One region of the Streptococcus sp. CM6 genome, then DNA from elsewhere that is predicted to be linked to it. Evidence: predicted binding sites of a transcription regulator. Region 1 holds the regulator's gene; each other region holds the start of a gene.
What was found. Region 1 encodes NrdR, which represses ribonucleotide reductase genes. Its sites were predicted from a motif close to ACACNATATATNGTGT; they were not measured.
Positions count from the first base shown of each region.

Region 1 (2,271 bases):
CAAGAACATAGAGGCGGGCTTCACGGCTCATAACGAGGATTAGTTGGACCTTCTCCTTGTTTCCTTTTGATAATTTCTTTAAGCGACTATTTTCATCAATGCCAAGGTCTGCAAGCAGATGTTGGGCGCGTTCAAGATTGAAATCCTGATAGAAGGTTTTAAAGTAAGTCAGGGCTTCTTTAACCTTCATTTGCTCATTGAGATAAGTTGTGTCTGGTAGATAAGAGACAATTGCCTTGGTAGCAGGACTTGGATCCTGTCCGTTAATGAGGACACGTCCTTTGTCTGTCTGAAGGAGACCGTTAATCAGTTTGATCAAGGTTGTTTTTCCGGATCCATTTGGTCCGAGGAGCCCGACAATCTTTCCAGCTGAGATCTCTAGTGAGATATTGTCAAGTGCCGCAGTTGCTCCATATGATTTTGATACATTTTCAAGTGCTAGTAGTGTCATAGTCTTAAACTCCTTTAATATAGTCGCTTAATACATTTGGCAGTTCTTCTTTTTTGTAGCCAAATTGAAGCATGCAAGAGACGAAGTGTTGCAGTTGCTCCTCGGAAAGTTGTTTACGGGACTGAACGATGAGGTCCAAATCCTCGGTGACAAAACGACCAGTTGTTCGCTTGCTGTATACAAATCCTTCACGTTCAAGGTCAGACAAGGCGCGCTGAATGGTATTGGGATTGACCCCAGCCTCGCTCGCCAGTTCTCTTACGGTTGGGAGCTGTTGGTTGGGTTCCAGTTCATGGGAAACAATCTGTAGTTTAATTTTTTCCATAATCTGTAAATAAATGGGTTTTGTATTATCAAATGACCAGGACATCATAGTCTCCTTTCTTTTTCTTTATTGTTCTAATTAAATAATACAATAAAACAAAAAACTTGTCAAGTAAAAATAAGAATTGTTTTGGGAATTGCTCAAAAAATGGTATAATGAAAAGAAAACGACAAGGAGGGAAATGCATGCGTTGTCCAAAATGTGGGGCTACCAAGTCTAGTGTTGTTGATAGTCGACAAGCCGAAGAAGGAAATACCATCCGTCGAAGACGTGAGTGCGACGAGTGTCAGCATCGTTTTACAACCTATGAACGAGTAGAAGAAAGAACGCTAGTTGTCGTCAAAAAAGACGGTACGCGAGAACAATTTTCAAGAGATAAAATCTTTAATGGGATTATCCGTTCAGCCCAGAAACGCCCGGTTTCAAGTGATGAAATCAACATGGTGGTCAATCGTATCGAGCAAAAACTCCGTAGTCGCAGTGAGAATGAGATCCAAAGTGAATATATTGGATCTTTAGTCATGGAAGAATTGGCAGAGCTTGATGAGATTACCTATGTTCGTTTTGCCAGTGTTTATCGTAGCTTTAAGGATGTGAGTGAGTTGGAGAGTCTGCTCCAGCAGATCACCCAGTCCTCAAAAAAGAAAAAGGAAAAATAGATGAAGCCAAATGACCGTTTTTCTTTTCTAAAGAATAATCGGGTGTCACAAGATACCTCTTCTCTGGTGCAGTGCTACCTCCCGATTATCGGTCAGGAGGCACTGAGCCTCTATCTATATGCCATTACCTTTTGGGATGGTGGGCAGAAGGAACACCTCTTTTCTCATATCCTCAACCATTTGAACTTTGGCATGCCGACCTTGCTCCAATCCTTCAAAGTCTTGTCTGCCTTGGATTTGTTGACCCTTTATCAAAAGGGAGAAACCTATGAATTACAGCTTCATCCTCCCATCTCCAGTCAGGAATTTCTAAGTCATTCTGTCTATAGCAGATTATTAGAGAGAAAGATTGGGGATACAGCTGTTTCTGCTATGAAGCAGGCTCCAAGTGAGGGAGAAGCGCTCTCGGTTGCTTTGAGTCAAGTCTTTCCAACCCTGACTGAAGAAGTGACACCAATCAAGTCTAAAAGCAAGTTAAAAAATGATTTTGACTTGGAACATTTTCAGCGGCTGATGGCTCGAGATGGTTTGCGTTTTGAAAACGAGCAAGCAGATGTTTTGGAATTGTTTGCCATCGCAGATGAAAAAAAATGGACCTGGTTTGAAACCTATCAATTAGCCAAGGCGACAGCGGTGGCTCAGGTTATTTCAGTCAAACGCATGCGTGAAAAGATTGCGCAAAAGCCAGCATCTTCTGACTTTAGCCTCAAAGAAATGACCATTATCAGGGAAGCCAAAAATAAAACTCCCCTGGAATTTTTAGCCGAAATCAAGCAAACACGTAAGGGAAACATCACCCAAAGTGAAAGAGAACTCCTTCACCAGATGGCGTCTTT
Region 1 is NZ_JATS01000020.1:181,969-184,239, reverse strand. It holds gene HMPREF1516_RS07580 (ABC transporter ATP-binding protein) at 1-451, opposite strand, end outside; gene HMPREF1516_RS07575 (GntR family transcriptional regulator) at 456-821, opposite strand; gene nrdR (transcriptional regulator NrdR) at 962-1,435, shown strand; gene HMPREF1516_RS07565 (DnaD domain protein) at 1,436-2,271, shown strand, end outside.

Region 2 (2,271 bases), on a different contig from region 1:
TTGATACGAATGGTCAAGATAGCTTTTTGAATTTCCCGTTCAAAACGACTAGTTCCTAGACCAAAACCTAGTGAAGTAAAAGGTGTTTGTCCATTTGAAGTGAAGAGGGTGTTGATTTCATACTCAAGAGATTGCATGGCATCGTAGATGTCTTTTTGAGTTTTCTTCCAAGCGTAATCTTCCCGTTTCTCAGGCAAGACCCACTCTTCCGCATCTTTGAGGTGCTTTTGGTAATTCTTCTCTGCATAAGGCGCCAAAACTTCATCGATACGGTCAGCTGAACAGCCCCCGTACTGGCTAGAAGCAACATTGGCAATGATTTGTGAAATCTGAGCGGTCGCAGTCTGGATAGACTTGGGACTCTCTACCTCTGCATTACCAATTTTAAAGCCATTTTCCAACATGCCTTTAAAATCAATCAAACAGCAGTTGGTCATCGGAGTGTAGGGGCTGTAGTCCAAGTCATGATAGTGGATATCCCCTTTTTGGTGAGCATTAGCTACGTGCTTAGGAAGCATTTGCAATCCTATTGATTTCCCAACAATCCCTGCTGTCAAATCACGTTGAGTGTTAAAGACATCGCTGTCTTTATTGGCATTTTCATTGACAACTGCTTGATCTTTATTGAGAAGTTTATGAATGCTAAAGTTGATATCTGTCGCTTTTGAGCGCTCAAAATCCCTCTGTGTCCGATAAGTGATATACTCTTCAGCCAAGGCATATTCTTTGGCTTCGAGAAGTTCATGTTCTACGATATTCTGAATCTCATAAATCTTCACACCTTTAGGGAAACGACTATGAATTTCGGTAACGATTCTTTCAACTAGACCATTTAGGCGTTTTTCTACTAGAGGCGTAACGTCCATAACCTTTTCCGCCGCCTTGTGGAGAGCCTTGTCAATCTTGTCTACATCAAATACTACACGTCTACCATCTCGTTTTTCAACGAACAAGGTGGGAACGGTTGCAAGCTTTTCTTCTAATACAATCATATCCATGCTCTTTTCTAAAATGTTGTTCTATGAAGTATTATACCACTCTAAAAATAAAAATCAATATCTTGTGTCAAAAATCCTAAAATTTTTAAAATTCCACAAGATATTGATTTTTTGTTATTTTGATTTATAAAGTTTGAACTCGCTAGTATCTGTCTGAACAAGCTCATAGTTTTCACTGAGCCAGCTCTCTACATCTGACCACAAGGCAACTTTTTGATTGACCATAATCATCTTCGGTTCATTCTCTTTCAGGTCATTCATCAGTTTGGTTTTATTTTCGTCATTTGCAGTATAAAGTGTTGGCGTCACTAGAGAGGTCGGTGCCAAGCGTTCGCTTGTACGATAGAAATCTGGACGATCATCCCATGCATAGACACGATCTTCAGAACTCGTTTGTTGTTTGACTACGCTAGCAAGTCGCTCTCTCTCCTGATAAGTTACCGGGTGCGAAAGGTAGCGACTCGCGATAGGGAGAACAATGAGGTAGACAAGGGCAATCAGTGGTAGATAGAAATTTCCTTTGAGGAAAGAGGCTTTTTTCTCACGTCTTCTTCTACGAGGACTGCCTCCATCAGAAACATTTTCTTTGATCCCTGTCAGAAGGAGCAAAGTCAAGAAAGGAAGGAGAGCAACGAGATGAGTACCGTTGACAGGTTCTTTTGAGAAAATCAAGTGCCCCAAAGAAAGCAATAAGCCCAAACTAGCAGCAATTGATAGGGAATACTGCTTAGCTGGTTTTGACTGGAACAAACCAGAAAAGAGCAAAGTAAGGGAACCTAGCCCAATGGCAAGTAAGCCGTAGAAGGCTGCATTTTCAAGCAAATGTGCATTTGAAAAGAGGCTAAGAGTATTTACTGGATACAAGGTCTGGCTAATGGCATCCCCAAAACTACCTGTTAATACTGTATAGTAGCCCAAAGGATAGAATAAGAGTGAGAACCCTAAGGCTGACGCAAAGAATTGATATAAGCCATGAACAAAGTGACCTTTGCCTAAGTTAAAACCGATAATTCCCAAGGCTAGTGTAGCTGCAAATAAGGCTGTTGGGATTGGCGAAAGGAAGAAAGCAAGTGCAAGGCTCATACCAACACGTAAAAATCCTTTGTCATCGTTTGGATAAGCTAGATAGTTCGTAACAATGCTAAGTGAATAAAATAAGAAAGGCAAGGCTAGCAAGAGAGCATAGCCACCACCAAAAGCGAGACCTGCTACCAACAAATTAAACACAAACACAAGCTGCTTGGCTTCTTCTACACGGCCTGTAAGAGTATCC
Region 2 is NZ_JATS01000012.1:77,808-80,078, forward strand. It holds gene nrdD (anaerobic ribonucleoside-triphosphate reductase) at 1-992, opposite strand, end outside; gene HMPREF1516_RS04015 (hypothetical protein) at 1,113-2,271, opposite strand, start outside.
Region 2: nrdD (anaerobic ribonucleoside-triphosphate reductase) is a predicted target of NrdR. The motif match lies at 1,051-1,066, and genes of this name have one in related genera.

Region 3 (2,271 bases), on a different contig from region 1:
TTGTCTTCCATACCTTCAAAGATAGTGATAAACATGTCTGTCACTTCTTTCAGACCTGCTTCTGCATTCACTTTCTTCGCACGGATTGTTTCCTTAATTTGGCTGATCATTTCTGGGTCAGCAAGAACCATTAAGTGAGCGTCAAAAACTTGAGCAGCTTCTTCACCGAGCGTACCTACTGCTTTCTCACGAATAACAGAAAGCTCGTCTTGTGATGCTTTTAGAGCGGCATCAAGGCGAGCTTCTTCTGCGTTTGTATCTTCGACTGTAATAGTCTCAAATGACAAATCCGGTTGAACGAGTAGATATGCTTTTGCAACTGCAACACCGTCTGATGCTGCGATTCCTTTAAGCATTTCTGTCATTTTCCTTATGCCAATCCTTCTTTTTCCATAGTTTCAGTGATAGCAGCGATTGCGTCGTCAGCATCTGCACCTTCAGCTGAAATTGTAACGTCAGCACCTTGGCCAACACCAAGACTCATAACACCCATGATAGATTTAAGGTTTACTGATTTACCTTTGTATTCAAGAGTGATATCTGAAGCAAATTTGCTAGCTGTTTGAACCAACAATGTTGCTGGACGTGCGTGAATACCTGTTTCTGCCACTACGTGGAAATCTTTAGAAGCCATAGTTTGACTCTCCTTTAGTTATTTCTTTTTTGGATTATATGTGATAACCCTTACAAGACTGTATTATATCACCTTCTAGATAATTTTTCAAGTATTTTATGGATTTTCTTCGTTTTCCTTTCTGATAACTTGCTGAAAATCTTCTATTTATATTGCCAATATACAGTATGTAGTTTTTTTATTTTGAGAAAGTTTGACAATTCAACGGAAGTCAAAATTTATGTTTCAAAAAACACTATATCTTGTGTTTTGATTTCAAAACTGTAACTTTTTAGCACAAGATTTAGTTTAAAAAGTTTGACAAAGTTTTTTTTTCTGATATACTAAGAAAGTAATCTATTTTGAAAGAGGAGTTACGAAAATGGTAACCGTTTATTCTAAAAATAACTGCGTCCAATGTAAGATGACCAAACGTTTCTTGGACAGCAACAATGTCGCTTATCGTGAGATCAATCTCGACGAGCAACCAGAGTACATAGATCAAGTTAAAGAGCTTGGTTTCAGCGCTGCTCCTGTTATCCAAACACCAACTGAAGTCTTTTCAGGTTTCCAACCAGGAAAACTGAAACAATTAGCATAATCTTAGTACATCATCCAGAAGAGATTGCTTCTAGGGCTAACTTAGAGGCCTTTCTTTTGTAATTAGATAAAGGAAATTTTATGGGATTAAAACATCTTGAGGACGTGACTTACTTCCGTCTCAATAACGAAATCAACCGTCCTGTCAATGGACAAATCATGCTTCATAAAGATAAAGAAGCCTTGGATGCCTTCTTTAAAGAAAATGTAGTTCCAAACACTATGGTTTTTGATTCAATTACTGATAAAATCAACTACCTTATTGAACATAACTATATTGAAACTGCATTTCTCAAGAAGTACCGTCCAGAGTTTTTGGAAGAACTGCATCAATTCATCAAAGACCAAAACTTCCAATTCAAATCATTCATGGCAGCCTATAAGTTTTACAACCAGTACGCCTTGAAGACTAATGACGGTGAATATTACCTTGAAAGTATGGAAGACCGTGTCTTCTTTAATGCACTTTACTTTGCTGACGGGGATGAAGCGATCGCGACTGATATTGCCAATGAAATCATCCACCAACGCTACCAACCAGCTACTCCTTCCTTTTTGAACGCAGGCCGTGCTCGTCGTGGGGAGTTGGTCTCTTGTTTCTTGATTCAAGTAACTGATGACATGAACTCTATCGGACGTTCTATCAACTCTGCTCTTCAACTTTCACGTATCGGTGGTGGTGTGGGAATTTCCCTCAGCAACCTTCGTGAAGCTGGAGCTCCTATCAAAGGTTATGAAGGTGCTGCTTCTGGTGTCGTACCAGTTATGAAGCTTTTTGAAGACAGCTTCTCTTACTCAAACCAACTCGGGCAACGTCAAGGTGCCGGGGTTGTCTACCTCAACGTCTTTCACCCAGATATCATCGCTTTCCTTTCCACTAAGAAAGAAAATGCCGATGAAAAGGTTCGTGTTAAGACCCTCTCACTTGGAGTTGTGGTACCCGATAAATTCTACGAATTAGCTCGTAAAAATGAAGAAATGTATCTCTTTAGCCCTTACTCTGTAGAGCTTGAGTACGGTGTACCATTCAACTACATCGACATCACTGAAAAATACGA
Region 3 is NZ_JATS01000006.1:47,495-49,765, forward strand. It holds gene ptsP (phosphoenolpyruvate--protein phosphotransferase) at 1-365, opposite strand, end outside; gene HMPREF1516_RS01510 (phosphocarrier protein HPr) at 371-634, opposite strand; gene nrdH (glutaredoxin-like protein NrdH) at 996-1,214, shown strand; gene nrdE (class 1b ribonucleoside-diphosphate reductase subunit alpha) at 1,295-2,271, shown strand, end outside.
Region 3: nrdH (glutaredoxin-like protein NrdH) is a predicted target of NrdR. The motif match lies at 867-882, and genes of this name have one in related genera.